3 regions of the Seohaeicola nanhaiensis genome follow, and region 2 is predicted to be linked to each of the others. Evidence: riboswitches for the same ligand, from Rfam matches in the RefSeq annotation. Region 2 holds a riboswitch; each other region holds the start of a gene.
What was found. A riboswitch is a leader RNA that binds a small molecule or an ion and turns the genes downstream of it on or off. The one in region 2 is predicted to bind cobalamin.

Region 1 (5,066 bases), on a different contig from region 2:
GCGCGGCTGGGCACGGCGATGCCGAATTTCTCAAACACCGCCTTCACCGCTTCCGTTTCGGGCAGCCAGTCCCGTTCGACGTATTTGTCGAAGAACGACCCGTCGGCATAGGTCGAGTCGCGGAAGCCGCGGAAGGTCTCGCCCCGCTCGCGCGCCAATGCGTTGGAGGCGCGCAGGCAGTGGTAGAGCACGGTGGCGAAATAGATGTTGGTGAAGTCGATCCCCTCGGCCGAGCCATAGTGGATGCGTTCGCGGGCGAGGAAGCCGTGCAGGTTCATCTGGCCAAGGCCGATGGCGTGGCTTTCGTCGTTGCCGCGCCGCACCGAGGGCACCGAGTCGATGGCCGACATTTCGCTGACCGCGCTGAGGGCGCGCACCGCCGTCTCGACAGTGGCGCCCAGATCGCCGCCGTCCATCGCCTTAGCGATGTTGAGCGATCCGAGGTTGCAGGAGATATCAGTGCCGAGGTGCTTGTAGCTGAGATCGTCGTTGAACTGCGACGCTTCGTTGACCTGCAGGATCTCGGAACAGAGGTTCGACATGGCGATGCGTCCGGCGATCGGGTTCGCCCGGTTCACGGTGTCTTCGAACATGATGTAGGGATAGCCCGATTCGAACTGGATCTCGGCGATGGTCTGGAAGAACTGCCGTGCGTTGATCTTCTTCTTTCGGATCTTCGGATTGCCGACCATCTCGCGGTATTTCTCGGTGACCGAGATTTCCGAGAAGGGCTTGCCATAGACTTTTTCGACATCATGGGGCGAGAAGAGGTACATGTCCTCGTTCTTCTTGGCGAGTTCGAAGGTGATGTCGGGCACCACGACGCCAAGGCTCAGCGTCTTGATACGGATCTTCTCGTCGGCGTTCTCGCGCTTGGTGTCGAGAAAGCGCAGGATGTCGGGGTGATGGGCGTTGAGATAGACCGCGCCCGCGCCCTGCCGCGCGCCGAGCTGGTTGGCGTAGGAGAAGCTGTCTTCCAGCAGTTTCATCACCGGGATCACGCCCGACGACTGGTTCTCGATGCCCTTGATGGCCGCGCCATGCTCTCGGATGTTGGTCAGCATCAGCGCCACGCCGCCGCCGCGCTTGGACAGCTGGAGCGACGAATTGATCGCCCGGCCGATGCTTTCCATGTTGTCCTCGACCCGCAGCAGGAAACACGAGATCAGCTCGCCCCGCTGGGCTTTGCCGGCGTTGAGGAAGGTGGGCGTCGCGGGCTGGAAGCGGCCGGCGAGGATTTCCTGCATCAGCGCCATCGCCTGCGTTTCGTCCCCGCGGGCGAGCGTCAGGGCGACCATGACGACACGGTCCTCAAAGCGTTCGAGATACCGTTTCCCATCGCGGGTTTTCAGCGTGTAGCTGGTGTAGTATTTGAACGCGCCCAGGAAGGTCGGAAAGCGGAACTTGACCCGGTAGGCCGCGTCCCAGATGCGGGCGATGAAGGCAGCGTCGTACTGTTCGATGACCGCAGCTTCGTAATAGCCTTCCTCGACCAGATAGCGCAGCTTCTCCTCCAGCGAGTGGAAGAAGACGGTGTTCTGGTTGACGTGCTGCAGGAAATACTGCCGCGCCGCCATGCGGTCGGCGTCAAAGCGGATCCGTCCCTTGTCGTCGTAGAGGTTCAGCATCGCGTTCAGCGCGTGATAGTCGAGGCCCTGCCATTCGGCGGGGACCGCCTTGGCGGGGGCGGCGTCGCTCAGATCGCGGTCGAGAATTGCGTTTTCCAAAACCTGTCCAGTCCTTCTGTGACGCGGGCGATGTCGGTGGCCGTTCCGGCCAGTTCGAACCGGTAGAGCACCGGCACCCCGCATTTGCGCGAGATCACATCCCCGGCGGACGCGAACAGCGCCCCGAAATTGCGGTTGCCCCCGGCGATGACGCCGCGGAGGTGGCGGCGGGTGTCCGGATCGTTGAGAAACCGGATCACCTGCCTGTGCACGGCGCCCCGTCCCTGGCCGTCGGCGTAGGTCGGCGTGATCAGGACGAAAGGGGCGCGGGGGGCGGGCATCGCCAGTTCGGGCGCGATGGGGATGCGGTCGGCCGCCAGCCCCAGGGCGCACACGAAGCGTTCGGTATTGCCCGAGCGCGACGAGAAATAGACCAGCCCCCCCATGTCCGTCAGGACAGGGCGGCGATCTTGTCGGGACGGAAGCCGGCCCAGTGATCGTCGCCGGCCATGACCACCGGCGCCTGGCGATAGCCCAGCTCGGTCACCCGCGCCATTGCGGCGGCATCCTCGGTCAGATCGACCAGGTCGAAGGCGATTCCCTTCGCCGAAAGCGCGCGGGTGGTGGCGGTGCACTGCACGCAGGCGGGCTTGGAATAGACGGTGATGCTCATCAGGTGTCCCTTTTTCTCTGCCTAGGTTCCGGCGCCGGGCACAGGGACGCGGGCAGCGGTGGCTCGCCACAACTGCTCAACGCCTCCGGGCCCACCGACCGGCTCGTTCTCGTTGTCCTGGCAGGTCTCCTGACTCGCGGTTCGGTCGCTTCGGCCCTCCTTCCCGGCGAGAGTCGCCAGTGGATCAACGGGCCTTGGCTGGTCGCTTACAGTTGCGGGGGCAGTGCCGGCTTTGCACCGGCTTCCCTTTTCACCCAAAGTCCGTAATGGGCACCAAGACAACAGGATGTAGATATCAACGCCGCTGCACTGTCAACATGTTGTGTGAGGGCGATCTGGAAATTCTCACGACCGTGCCTGCGGCGCAGGCATCCGGACTGTCCTTTTCGGCCTTGCCGGCGCCTAGTGCAAGGGCATCCGTGAAATTCGATAGACCGTCGCCGGCGGAATATTTTCGAGCGTCACGCCCACGCGATGCGCCTCAAGCCCCAGCCGTTGCAGCATCGGGGCGGGCACCGGACAGCGCCAGCCATAGGTGAACTGGAAGAACTGACCACCGGGGGCAAGCAGGCGGAACGTGCCCGACAGGATTCGCAGCACCGTGGCGGGCGGCATTGCCAGCAGCGGCAGTCCGCTGACCGCCGCGCCGTGCAGGCGGCGGTTGCCGGGCGCGAGCCGCTCCAGCCGCGCGGCATCCTCGGAGAGAATCGTGGCCTCGGGATAGCGCTTGCGCAGCATCGGCAGGAATTCTTCGCCAAGCTCGATCAATGTAAGATCGGCGGGGGCGACACCGCGGTTCACCAGCGCGCGGGTGAAGACGCCGGTGCCGGGCCCGAGCTCGATCACCGGGCCCATCCGGGGATCGACCTGCGAGGTGATCATCTCGGCCAGACGCGGGCTGGAGGGCACCACGGAAGACACCCGCTTGGGATCGTTGAGCCAGGAGCGGAAGAAGGCGAACGCATCGCTCACCGGCCTTTCTCCTGCGCCCGGCTTTTCCCTGCCGGAACCGCAGAACAGCCTGGATTTCGTGTCCCGCCCGGGCGTGCCGGTCTTGGGAGGCGTCCTGCGTTGGGGAAATTGCATCGCCGGGGCCTCTGGCCGTTTCACCTGCGCAGTGAATAGGATGCCGGAGCGCTTGCCGCAAGGGCAACCGCCGCCGAAAGCGGCGGTCTGCCGCAGCCTTGCGTCAGCGCCGCTTCAGGGCCGAGAGAATCTCGGCCTGGCGTTCGGCAGGCAACCGGTTCATAGCCTGGGCTATGGTCGCCAGATCCTGACGGGCGGCGTGCAGCTGGTCGATCAGCGACAGCACGATTTCCAGTGCCGGTTCATCGAGGTCCAGATCGACCGAAAGATCGCACAGCAGCTCAAGCCGGGCAATGTCGATCCGGCGGAAGACATATCCGCCGGCCTCGCGCTCCGGGCGCACGAATCTGCCCTCGATATAGCGCACAAGCTGGCTGCGGGTCAGCCGGGTGACCGTGGTGACAACCTCGTCTTCGGAAAATCGCTCAGTCATGTCCCTGCGCTCTTCATCAGATCGGCCCGTGGATCGAAGGTCTGTTTCTTGCGCCACGAGGTCAGGAAATCGCGCAGGTCCGAGTCCGGAGGACCCTGCACGACAATCTGCAGTTCGACCCGCTGGTCGCCCTTGGTCTTCTGCCTTGGCCGCTCGATGCCGCGGCCCCGCAGGCGCAGGATCTGGCCCGAACTGGCGCCTGGCGGAATCGTCAGGCCGACCGGCCCGTCAATGGTCGGTGTCGTGACCTTGCCGCCCAGAAGCGCCTCGTCGATTGTGATCGGCAGCGTCATCAGGATGTCGTCGCCCTCGCGGCGGAACACCGGATGCGGGCGCACCATCACCGTGATCAGGGCATCGCCCGCCGGCCCGCCGCCAAAGCCCGGCCCGCCCTTTCCGCGCAGGCGCAGGGTCTGGCCGTCTTCGGTGCCGCGCGGGATCTTGACCGCGAGGCTATGGCCGTCCGGCAGGGTGATCCGCGTCTCGGCGCCACGCGCGGCATCGAGGAAGGGCACTTCGAGCGTATACCGCGCATCCGGTCCCGCCGCGGTGAAGCCCTGATCGGTGTAACCTCCGCCCTGGCGCCCGCGGTTGCGCAGGATCTCGGCGAAGATATCGGCCGGGTCGACGTCGGGGCCAAAGCCCTGCCGCTGCTGATAGGCGTTGCGCGGCGCATCGGTGAAGTCGCGGTAATACTGGCGCTGAGGACGCTCGGCGCCAGAGGCGTCGATTTCGCCCGCGTCGAACCGGGCGCGGGTTTCCGGGTCTTTCAGCAGGTCATAGGCCGAGGAGATCGCCTTGAACCGCGACTCGGCCTGCGGGTCGTCCGGGTGCAGGTCGGGGTGGCTGGTGCGGACCAGCTTGCGGTAGGCCTTCTTGATCTCGTCCGCCGTGGCCGCCTTGGTCAGCCCGAGGGCCTCATAGGGATCGGTTGGCATCCCGGCTCCTTCTTCTTCGCCACATCGCAGATGCCGCGCCGTTGGCGCGCCAGGCGTTTGCGTTCCACCTGAATGTCATGTCGCCGGATGCCTCGTCATTGATCCATGTCAGCAATTGGGATGGCAACTCCTGCTATTGTCAACTGGTTGCGACGCGGAGTCGGAATGATGGGCTGTCCCGTGCCCACCCAACTGAAAGAGGATTCCATTGGCTGCATCCATCCGCCAACAGACAGCAGGGGCGAAGGCGCAAGCTGTCAGGGCGCCCG
Region 2 (5,066 bases):
CCCATGATGACAAAGAGTTCGCCCGGTCGGACGTCGAAGCCGACGTCCTGAACCGCCGGGATCAGGCCCTTGTCGCGCAGTTCTGCCGCCGCGGCGGCGGCATCGCCGCCGTTTGCCGCCAAGGCCGAGGCCAGCTCGGCCCCGGCATTGGGCCCGAACACCTGCCAGAGGTTGCGGCAGGCAATGGCCGGTGTGGCGTCTTCGCTCACTTGGTCGCGGCGTCCACCACCGGGCGCCACTTGGCCTCGTTCGCGGCCATCCAGGCGGTCACCACCTCTTCGACCTTGCCGCCGTCGACGTCGATCTCCCCCATCATCGGCTGCTGATCCTCGACCGCCAGTTCATAATTGGACAGGATTTCGAAGGCTGCGGGCCATTTCTCTTCAAATCCGGACCAGGCAGCCTTGAAGATGCGCGAGGGTGCAAAGTCGCAGTCGTTGACGGCATCGGGGTTCGGCCCCCAGGCCGGATCGGTAAAGCAGGCCTCGTTGCCGACCGGCAGATCGACGAACTTCACGTCATAGGCGGACATCGCCCAGTGCGGCTGCCAGAAGGTGATCAACAGCGGCGATTTCTTTTCGACGGAGGCGCGCAGTTCGGTGATAAGCGCACCTTCCGAGCCGGCGGGGACGGCCTTGAACGGCAGGGCGAAGCCGGTCATACGGTCTGCGCCCGGCGTGCCCCAATCGGCGGGATAGTCCACCAGACGGCCCATCGGGAGCGTGTCGGCAGTGGCGAAGACGCCGGCGCAGTCCTTCAGCGCCTCCCAAGCAGGCAGGCCCGGGCAGAGATCGGCGACATGGGCGGGATAGGCGATACCTTCGCGAGCGTCGAGCCCGAGGTCGCCGATTTCGACAACCTTACCTTCGGCAACCTTCTTGGCGTATTCGTCCGAGACGTTCGAGGACCAGATTTCCAGGGTCGCGTCCAGATCGCCGTCCGCCAGCGCCTGGAACTGGTTCATCATGCCGGCGGTGACATATTCCACCTTGTAGCCCGCCGCCTTGAGCATTTCACCCGCAATATGCGTGGTGACGTGCTGTCCGGTCCATTCGTTGACAGCCAGCTTGATGGGCTCGTCCACCGCGCCCAGTTCAGCGGCGTGGACCGACCCGGCGAGGGCAGCGAAGGCCAGCCCGAGAGAAAGATGTTTCATGAATGATCCCCGTGCATGATGATTTGGTCGCGAGTATTTGCCGAAGTGAGGTGCAAAGTCACCCCACTTGTAGCCTATTGGGGGAGGTTTCGCATTGAAAGCGCGCGGAAATACGGGCCAGATGCGGGCAAATCGAAAGACCCTGCCGATGCAAAAAATGCCTGCCGACCCTGCCCTGCGCCTGCTTGTCTGTTCGACCTGCCACCGCGAGAGCGGCAGCGCCGCGGAAGAATGCCTAAGGGCGCAGGCGATGATGGCGCAGGCGGGAATCGAAGCCGATGTTGCGGAATTCGCCTGTCTTGGCGGATGCGACACGCCGCGCAGCATTGCCGTTCAGGCGGCCGGACGCGCCTCTTACGTGTTCTCGGGGCTCGGTGCAGACTGGCCGGACCACGACATCGCCGCCTTCTGCCGGCTGTATCTGAATGCGCCGAACGGGTGGATCGAAGATGCCCGGCCAGCCGGGCAGCTTCGCTTTCATCTTCGGGCGCGTGTGCCCGCCCTGCCCTCAGTCGCCGAGGGTGACTGATGCCTGGATAGGCGCGCCGTCCGAAGTCAGGGGACGGTGGTCGTTGGAATAAAGCGCCGCCGTCAGCCGGGCGCCGGGGTCGCCCACGGGCAGATGCACCCAGGGGCCATAGACGCGCGCGACCTTGACCCCGTCGAGGTAGAGATGCACGTGCCCCTCGCCCGGGCTATTCTCCTGGCCCGAATGCTCCGGCGCGAAGGCCAAACCCGTAAGGGCAACATGTACGTTCCAGCCCGAGGCCATGTCCCGGGTGGCGGTCAGCGCCACGGCGGGAACCGTGGCACCGGGCGCGATCTCGACAGGTCGGGCATTGGCGTGGTCATGCACTTCGGCATGTCCGCCCGCATCGTGGCCGGTGGCATGGTCGTGCCCGTCCAGCGTCACGCCCATGCCGGCGGCGGTGAGGAAACCGAACCCGCCGCCGAACACGAGCCCGATTGCGAAGAGAGCCAGTCCTCGATCAAGCATGATCAGGCCGTCGCGGTCTGACGCAAGCCTTCGCGCTGCCAGAAGTAGCCGCAGAGGCTGCCCAGCAGAACCCAGGCCGCGAGCCCGACACCGAGCGCCCGCGCGGCGAAGAGCGCGGCGAGTTCGGGGGGGACCCTGCCGCTGAAGCTGTCCGGATGTGGCGCGCCGATCAGGTGAGGCGCGGCGAGCAGAACGATTGCACTACCCCAGGCCATCCAGGAGCGCCCGAAGGCGAGCAGCGCCAGCGCGATGCCCGTCGCGACGACAGTCGCCCACCACCAGATCTGGCGCAGGAAGACGTCGGCCGCGGCCACGCCGGGCACTTCGGGAGGGAGCGAGACTGCCGGGGCCAGATGCACGGCGACAAAGCCCGCAACACCCCAGATCAGTCCGGTGCGGGCGGTAATCCCCGCCCCCGACGCCTCGGCCAGCGACATGACGGCGATCAGAACCAGCGCATAGCCGGTATAGACCAGCGCCGAGAAAATCACCGACAGCGCATCGCGCATGAGGTCGAGACCGCCCAGATCGGGATCGGCCGAGACGGGCTCCGCTCCAAAATGGACAAGTTGACCGGACTCGTACAACTCGGCATGGAGAAGCACCGGCTGTACGAAAACGAACTGCAACAAGGCTGCCACGAGCCCCGCGCAGAATCCAGCGAACAACGCGCTGGTCAGCAGTCTGGAAGCCATCTCAGTGGCAGGGGAAACCGGTTGCGTGGCGCACGTCGTGGGCCGCATCATGCAGGGCCGAGGCCTGCAGATGGCCGGCGACGAACACGATGCCGATTCCAAAAACCGCGACCATCAGCGCCTGCGCCAAACCGGACTTAACGCTGGAGGCGTTCTTTGCGATTGCGTTCATTTCGATCTCCTTCCTGTCACACCCGACAGAGTCTACACGTTTCGGCCTGATCGGTCTCCTGGCTCGCGGGTCACTGCGCCTTGCCGACCTTCCCCACAAAGGATGCGAGTGGTATTCCGGCAGGCGCTCTCCGCTTACAGTCGCGGGGGCGGCTTCGGCTTTGGCGGCCCGATCGGACCATCCGCACCGAATTCCCATCGCCCGGCGGACCATCCGCCGGACATCAAGCTCTTTTGGTGTATCCCGCCGGATCGTCCGCTGGCAAGAGCGAATGCATCAGCTACGCCGCCGCAGAAGGTAAATGTCCATGATCCAGCCATGCCGGGAACGCGCCTGTGCGCGATCGGACAGGATTTGCGCGGACCTGTCCGCCAATGGACCGGAAATGAGCATTTCCTCGGCCATGCCCAGATAGGCGCCCCACCAGATCTCGATCCCGTCCGGATCCAGCGTCTGGAACGCGCAGTCGCCATCCAGCATGACTGCCACGGTATCGACACCCGGCGGCCAGCCCTTGTCGCGCAGTTGCCGGCCGGTGGTGACGATGAAGGGTGCGCCGATCTCATTGACCGGGATCGCGTGGGCGGCAGTCAGCGCCTGCAGAGCGGTGATGCCGGGAATGACCCGCACGCGCAGGTCGGGCAGCCGCGCAGCGATGCGCAGAGAACTGTCATAGAGCGAAGGGTCGCCCCAGATCAGCAACGCCACGCGTCGCGCGTCGGGCGCGTGGCGGTCGATCGCGTCGCTCCAGGCCTTGGCGATGGCGTCGTGCCAGGCATCGACTCCGGCACGGTAATCGCCCGAAGCGTCGCGCACCGGCAGATCGAACTCGGCCAGGGCCACATCGCATCCCGAAAGGACGCTTTCGCAAATCTGGTGGCGAAGGTCGGCCAGATCGGCCTTGTCCGGCCCCTTTCGCGGAATCAGGATCAGGTCGGCCGACCGCATCGCCTGAACCCCCGCCAGCGTGACATGGTCGCGGTTGCCGGTTCCAATGCCGATCAGCAGCAGGTCGCGCATCACCCCTCCTCTGCCAGCGGTCCGTAGAGGATCAGTGCCGCTGCGTCGCCGGGAGAATGGGCGAGACGTTGGGCCAGTTCGGCGACGGTGGTCCGGCTGATCGACTGGTCCGGCGTGCTGATCGCCTCGGCGAGCATGGCGGGGGTGTCGCCCGGCAACCCGTGGGCGATCAGCGCCTCGGCCAGTGCCGGGAAGGTCCGCTTGCCCATGAAGATCACCGTTGTCGCCTGGCCGTCGGCCAGCGCGGCAAGGTTGAGGTCTTCGGGCAGTCGGCCGGTGACGTCATGACCGGTGACGAATTGCACCCGCCGCGCGGTCAGCCGGCGGGTCAGTGGAATGCCCGCCGCGGCCGCCGCGGCGCAGGCCGAGGGGATGCCGGGAATGATCTCATAGGGGATGCCGGCCGCGCGCAGGGCGACGAGTTCTTCCTCGAGCCGGCCAAACAGTCCGCCATCGCCGCTTTTCAAACGCACGACGCGGGCGCCGTCCTGTGCATATTCGACCAGCAGCCGGCTGACATGGTCCTGTTTTGGAGAGGGTCGCCCAGCACGTTTGCCCACGCCGACCAGATCGGCATCGCGTCGCGCGTGGGTGAGAATGGGGCCGGAGGACAGATCGTCGAACAGGACCGCATCGGCCCGACGCAGGCGGTCGACCGCTTTCAGGGTCAGCAGTTCCGGGTCTCCCGGCCCGGAGCCGACAAAGCTGACAAAACCGGTCATTCGGCCTCCGCGATCAGGTGGAAGAAGGTGCCGGTCACCTGACCGCGGCGCGATCCGGTTTCGGGCACGGCCGCGCCTTCGGCGTCGGTGACCGCGGCGAGGGGCGAGTCGGGTTCCTCCAGAATTGTCGAATAATGGAATTCGTGGCCGCGCAGCGCCGCTCCGGAGGCATACCCTGGCATCGGGGCATTGAGCCGTGCGAGGCGATACCCGAGGTGCAGCTTGCGCTTTTCGTAGCTGGTGACCAGCCCAAGCAGCCCTGCCATCCGGTGCCGAACACCCTGTTTGTCGATCAGGGCCGCGC
Region 3 (5,066 bases), on a different contig from region 2:
CGTGACGTGAGCGCGGTTTGCGTCTCGGCGTGCTGGGCGACAAAGGCGATACGGCGCGCGACCTGCTTCCGGGGCGCCCTGGCCATGACCTCCCCGTCCAGCAGCACCGCCCCGCCTTGGCATTCGCGCAGCCCGGCCAGAAGCCGCAGCAGGCTCGACTTGCCGCAGCCATTCGGCCCCACCAGACCCAGAATGCCGTGTTTCGGCGCGGAAAGGGTGACGCCGTTGACCACAATCAACCCATCCACCTTCCACGTGACGTCCCTGCCCTCCAGTGTCATGACCGCCGCCTCGACTGCCAGAGGATCGTCGCAAAGGCTGGCGCACCGATCAGCGCGGTCACGACGCCGATGGGCAGGACCTGTCCGGGTACGATCACGCGCGACAGGATGTCCGCCAGAACCAGGAACACGGCGCCGGACAGAACCGACGCAGGGATCAACCTCTCGTGGTCCGCGCCGACGACGAAGCGCACCGCATGAGGCACAACGAGACCGACAAAGCCCACCGCACCGACCACGCTGACCACGGCCGCGGTCAGCAAGGCCGTCACGGCAAACAGGCCGATGCGCAGCTTCATGACCTCGACGCCAAGCGAAGCTGCCGCATCCTCGCCGAAGGCAAACGCATCCAGCGCCCGGGCCTTGGACAGGCAGATTGCCACCCCCAGCACCAGTACAGGCACCGCGAGCAGGGCATCGGGCCACCGCACGCCGCCCAGACTGCCGAGAAGCCAGAACATGACGCCGCGGGTCTGCTCCGCACTGGCGGAGGTGGTGACGATGAAAGAGGTCGCCGCGTTGAACAGCTGCGATCCGGCAATCCCCGACAGGATGACCTTGTCAACACCACCGCCTGCCCCTCGCGCCAGGATCATGACGAAGGCAAAAGCAGCAGCCGCGCCGAAGAAGGCACCGCCCGACAGCCCCAGCCCGCCAACCCCGAAGCCCAGCACGATGACCAGTACCGCCCCCGTCGAGGCACCTGCGGAGATGCCCAGCAGATAGGGTTCGGCCAATGGGTTGCGCAACAGCGCTTGCAGGACCACGCCACACAGCGCCAGCGCGCCGCCCGCACAAGCGGCCACCACCGTGCGGCTAAGCCGATAATGCCAGACAACGCCCTCGCTGACCGGATCGACATTATATGTCGCTCCAAAAAGCCGGTTGGCCAGGACCTTGGCCACATCGCCTGCCGTGGTCTCGATATCGCCGATGGTCATTGCCGCCCATGCCGACAGCAGCAGCGCCACGGCGCCGCCACTCAGGAACAGACCCAGACCCCGGCGCCGCAACGCCGGGGTGGTCTTAACGACACCGCGCAAGGGAGTTACTCTGTCAGGCCGCGGGCACGCAGCCCCTCGGCCAGTGTCTCGACCCCGTCGACAGAGCGCAATGTCGGGTTCATCGATTGCGCATCCATCTCGATCAGATGCCCCTCTCGAACCGCGGTAAGCTGGCTGGCCACGGGATCGGTCATCAGAAAGTGGCGCCGCACCTCCACGTCGTCGGCAGGTTGCCTGCGCCGGTCCATCGTCGCCAGGACGATCACCGTCGGATCGAGCGCGGCAATCGTCTCCCAGCCCACGAGGGGCCATTCGTCGTTGCTGACAATGACGTTGCGCACCCCAACGACATTGGAAATCCAACCGGGCGCTCCCAGTTGACCGGCGACATAGGCTTCGCCCTCGACATCGGCGGGGGACGAGAACCAGTACAGAACCGAGACATCCTTCGCCTGAAGGGTCGCCGCATCCGCCGCCGCGGCCTCGATCCGGCCGCGGTTGACGGCGATCAGCGCCTCTCCCGCCTCCCTGACATCGAAGATCCGCGCGAGATCGGCGATATCCTGCTCCAGCAGGTCCACGCTCCACGGCCGATCGCGTGCGCCGTCGCCGTCGCCGGATGTCGGCGTGACCTTGGCGCATTCCAACGCGGCGGTGTAAACCTCGATCCCGAAATCCCGGAACTGGGCGACGCTGCCGACGCGGCCGCCGTCATCGTTGATATCGTCGCTCCACTCGGTCAGGACAAGCTGGGGCCGGACCTTCAGGACCGCCTCGAAGGCCGGTGAATTGTCGGACAGCCGGGACAGATTCGCCGCCTCCGCTTCGAGATCCTCCGGCAGCGGTCCCAACCAGAGCGACGTCCCGACGATACGATCCTTCAGGCCAAGCCGAAGCATGATCTCGGTAAAGCCCTGCCCCACGGTAACTGCCCTTTCCGGGGGTTCCGAGAAATGCACCGTGCGGCCGCAATTCTCGATCTCGACGTCAAACGCCGGGGCCGATTCCGCATGGGCCAGGGGCACCGATGTGATGAATGCAAGCAGGATCGCCGCGCCGCGCGCGACGGTGAGTGTATTGGTCATGCCACGTCCTTCCCGGACACCTCGCCCGGTTGTGCTTTGAGGTCAGAACTGCGCATGCAGTTCCGGAACGGCAGGTCTCCTGGCTCACGACCATGGTTTCACCCCACCTTCCCACGCCTCGTGCGCAGTGGCCGCGGCAGATGCCGCACGAGATGAAACGGTCGCTTACAGTTGCGAGGGCAGCTCCGGATTTTGCGGCCTTGGCCGCATCACCGGATTCCCTATTCATTCCGAATGGAAACCGTTCAGAGGTGGAATTACCGATCGTGTCACCTGTGTGTCAACGCTCGAGTGCCGAATTTACACTGAACCCGCGCTACCCGAGAGACAGCACGAGATCGAAAGTTGACGGGATTAGAGCAAGAAACCGCCATTCGCACCGACCCCTTCCCCCCATTCGGAACAGGCCCGTCAATGAAACGCCCTGTTCTCGCGACACCTGCGACCGATGACGTATCGCAACGGACACTGGAGGGCCGCAGGCAGAACCTCGACCCAGTAAGGCTGCTCAGACGTTCTCGTCCCTAAGCCGATCTTCGCTAGGTCGTTGTTGCTGCGACACAGCTTCCCCAAAGCCGTCGTACATGAAACTGTGCGGCATGGTTCGGCGGCAGAAGGTCTGCTTGGCGGACTTTGCTGCCGCTAGGGTGAAACAGCGCGTAGCTTAGTTACCGTGCCCCTTGCGACAATTCTGCTCCCTTCGTGGCAGTTGAATTTGGTGCCAACACGAAGGCGGCTCCGATGATAGTCAACCATTTCTTTGACCACAATATGCATGCGGGTGCTGGCAGACAAATGCGAACCAGTCTCCGCATCGCAGGAGGAAGGCGTCCCTATTCCGCGCAGAGACCGCGCCACTCGTCGAGAGCGGCGGCACGGTTCTGCTTGAAGATGGTGCGGGAAGAGAGGTTGCGTTCCTGGTTGAAGAGATTGTGAACCGACGCGTGGACGGCGGCGAACAACTGTAACGTTCGCATGCGGCGGAAGCGGCGCATCGCCCGTTCGCGCCTTCGGAACGGTTGATGCGAGTTCTCCGCACGATTGTTGGCCCAGCGTCCTGTCTCCTGTCGGTCCCGGATACCGAGATCGTCGAGGGCGGCACCATAGGACCGCAGTCGGTCGGTCACGATTTCTTCGGCGCGGCCATGCCGCTTCAGCGATTTCTTCAAGAATTTCAGCGCTGCTTTCTTGTCCCGGGTCTTCGTCACGAAGCTCTCGAGCACCTCGCCCTCGTGATCGACCGCCCGCCAAAGGTAGTGCCGTTCGCCGTTGATTTTCACGAAGACTTCGTCCAAGTGCCAGCGCCAGCGGCTCGACCGCATCCCCTCAAAGCGCCGTTTCCGGATCTCCGAAGCAAACAGCGGGCCGAAGCGGTGCCACCAAAACCGCACCGTCTCGTGGCTGACCTCGACGCCGCGCTCGTGCAACAGATCCTCGACGTTCCGTAGCGATAGCGGAAAGTGGATGTACATCATGACCGCCAGCCGGATGATCTCCGGCGACGGCGGCGACGCTGAAGGAGCGGAACGGTGAGCGCTGGGTCATGGCCAAAGGCTACCCAGCCCATCCCTCCGCCTCAAGTCAGGTTCCCTTGACAGCGCCCCGAATCCTACATCCGCACCCGCTCCCAGCTCGCCTTCCTCTCCCCGCGCCTGCAGGGTGCCATCCTTGCCGGCACCCTGCCGCCGGACCTGACCCTGAAGCGCCTGCTCTCCCGCTCCCTCCCGCTTGACTGGGAAGAGCAGGAGAAGCTCTGCGGGTGCTGGCAGACTGAGCGCCATCTCAACTGACAAAACCATCGGGCCGGTTCTCCCCCAAGGAACGGCCCTTAACACTTTTGCAGGGTCTTGCTCTCACCTCCGACGCTGCCGTTCGCACGGTTGTGCCTCCGGCAAGAACCCTGCTCAGGATTCGTTTTTCCCTGTAAATTCCCTGATAATCTGATCGGCACAGAAAACCCGCTCTCCGAATTTGGACCGCAGAGACTGGCCCCGGAAATGCGCCGTTCATCTGCTCTGAAAGGCGTCTCTGCTGACTGACCTGCGTCGCAAACCGCTGGAATTGCCGGCAGAAATCGGAGCAACATCAGAATGTAAGGAAGACCCGAAGGTGCGTGGCGGAGAGGAAGTCCGCCTTGATAGGCTCTTAATGCATTGTAAAAAATACACAAATTTCAATATTTTGAAACTCATACCACAAAAAATACCCCACGTGGATTTTGGTGGTGAACTTTTGCATTCCTTCGAGCTACCTTCCCCAATCAATTGCTCTGGCATTTCCAATAAACCATCCCGCATCGGCATCAGAGCGCATGCCACCGTCGCGCGCGTACTCGGTATCTCGGATTTGTAGGTAGTCGCCGTTCGTTTTGTTCACCTTCACGCTCAGCGACGTATGTTAGCTTGAGCTGCTCCCGCCCCGTCAACACAAGTGCTTCAAGTTGGCTTCTTGCACCGCGTTCTGCTAGTGTTCGGGCCGAGAATAGCCAGCATGGAAAGGCACCTTTGGCACCGAAAGAATTTGAGCACGAGATGCGCAAGGCGGCCTTCGACCAGAATCACGCCTCGTTTCGCTCCCTCAACCAGCAGATGTGGCAAATTCCGCTAATCTCGATGACGCTCACAGGTGGACTGTGGTTCGGCGTTTCGCGAGTGGAGGATTTTCTGATCTTCCAGTTGGCACTGCTATTTCTGGCT

Region 1: another riboswitch for cobalamin. It lies ahead of nrdH (glutaredoxin-like protein NrdH); the one in region 2 lies ahead of ACFO5X_RS14935 (CbtB domain-containing protein).
Region 3: another riboswitch for cobalamin. It lies ahead of ACFO5X_RS03250 (ABC transporter substrate-binding protein); the one in region 2 lies ahead of ACFO5X_RS14935 (CbtB domain-containing protein).

Annotation. Positions count from the first base shown of each region.
Region 1 is NZ_JBHSGI010000002.1:1,061,143-1,066,208, forward strand. Features, by position in the region: gene nrdE (class 1b ribonucleoside-diphosphate reductase subunit alpha) at 1-1,628, opposite strand, end outside; gene nrdI (class Ib ribonucleoside-diphosphate reductase assembly flavoprotein NrdI) at 1,697-2,113, opposite strand; gene nrdH (glutaredoxin-like protein NrdH) at 2,119-2,340, opposite strand; cobalamin riboswitch at 2,443-2,633, opposite strand; gene ACFO5X_RS05355 (class I SAM-dependent methyltransferase) at 2,743-3,312, opposite strand; gene ACFO5X_RS05360 (chaperone modulator CbpM) at 3,530-3,859, opposite strand; gene ACFO5X_RS05365 (DnaJ C-terminal domain-containing protein) at 3,856-4,797, opposite strand.
Region 2 is NZ_JBHSGI010000024.1:99,713-104,778, reverse strand. Features, by position in the region: gene ACFO5X_RS14960 (quaternary amine ABC transporter ATP-binding protein) at 1-209, opposite strand, end outside; gene ACFO5X_RS14955 (ABC transporter substrate-binding protein) at 206-1,156, opposite strand; gene ACFO5X_RS14950 (DUF1636 family protein) at 1,305-1,685, shown strand; gene ACFO5X_RS14945 (hypothetical protein) at 1,665-2,153, opposite strand; gene ACFO5X_RS14940 (CbtA family protein) at 2,156-2,848, opposite strand; gene ACFO5X_RS14935 (CbtB domain-containing protein) at 2,850-3,020, opposite strand; cobalamin riboswitch at 3,052-3,258, opposite strand; gene cobF (precorrin-6A synthase (deacetylating)) at 3,297-4,040, opposite strand; gene cobA (uroporphyrinogen-III C-methyltransferase) at 4,040-4,762, opposite strand; gene ACFO5X_RS14920 (cobyrinate a,c-diamide synthase) at 4,759-5,066, opposite strand, start outside.
Region 3 is NZ_JBHSGI010000002.1:636,732-641,797, forward strand. Features, by position in the region: gene ACFO5X_RS03240 (ABC transporter ATP-binding protein) at 1-281, opposite strand, end outside; gene ACFO5X_RS03245 (FecCD family ABC transporter permease) at 278-1,294, opposite strand; gene ACFO5X_RS03250 (ABC transporter substrate-binding protein) at 1,330-2,370, opposite strand; cobalamin riboswitch at 2,423-2,631, opposite strand; gene ACFO5X_RS03255 (IS6 family transposase) at 3,204-3,845, opposite strand; gene ACFO5X_RS03260 (class I SAM-dependent methyltransferase) at 4,875-5,066, shown strand, end outside.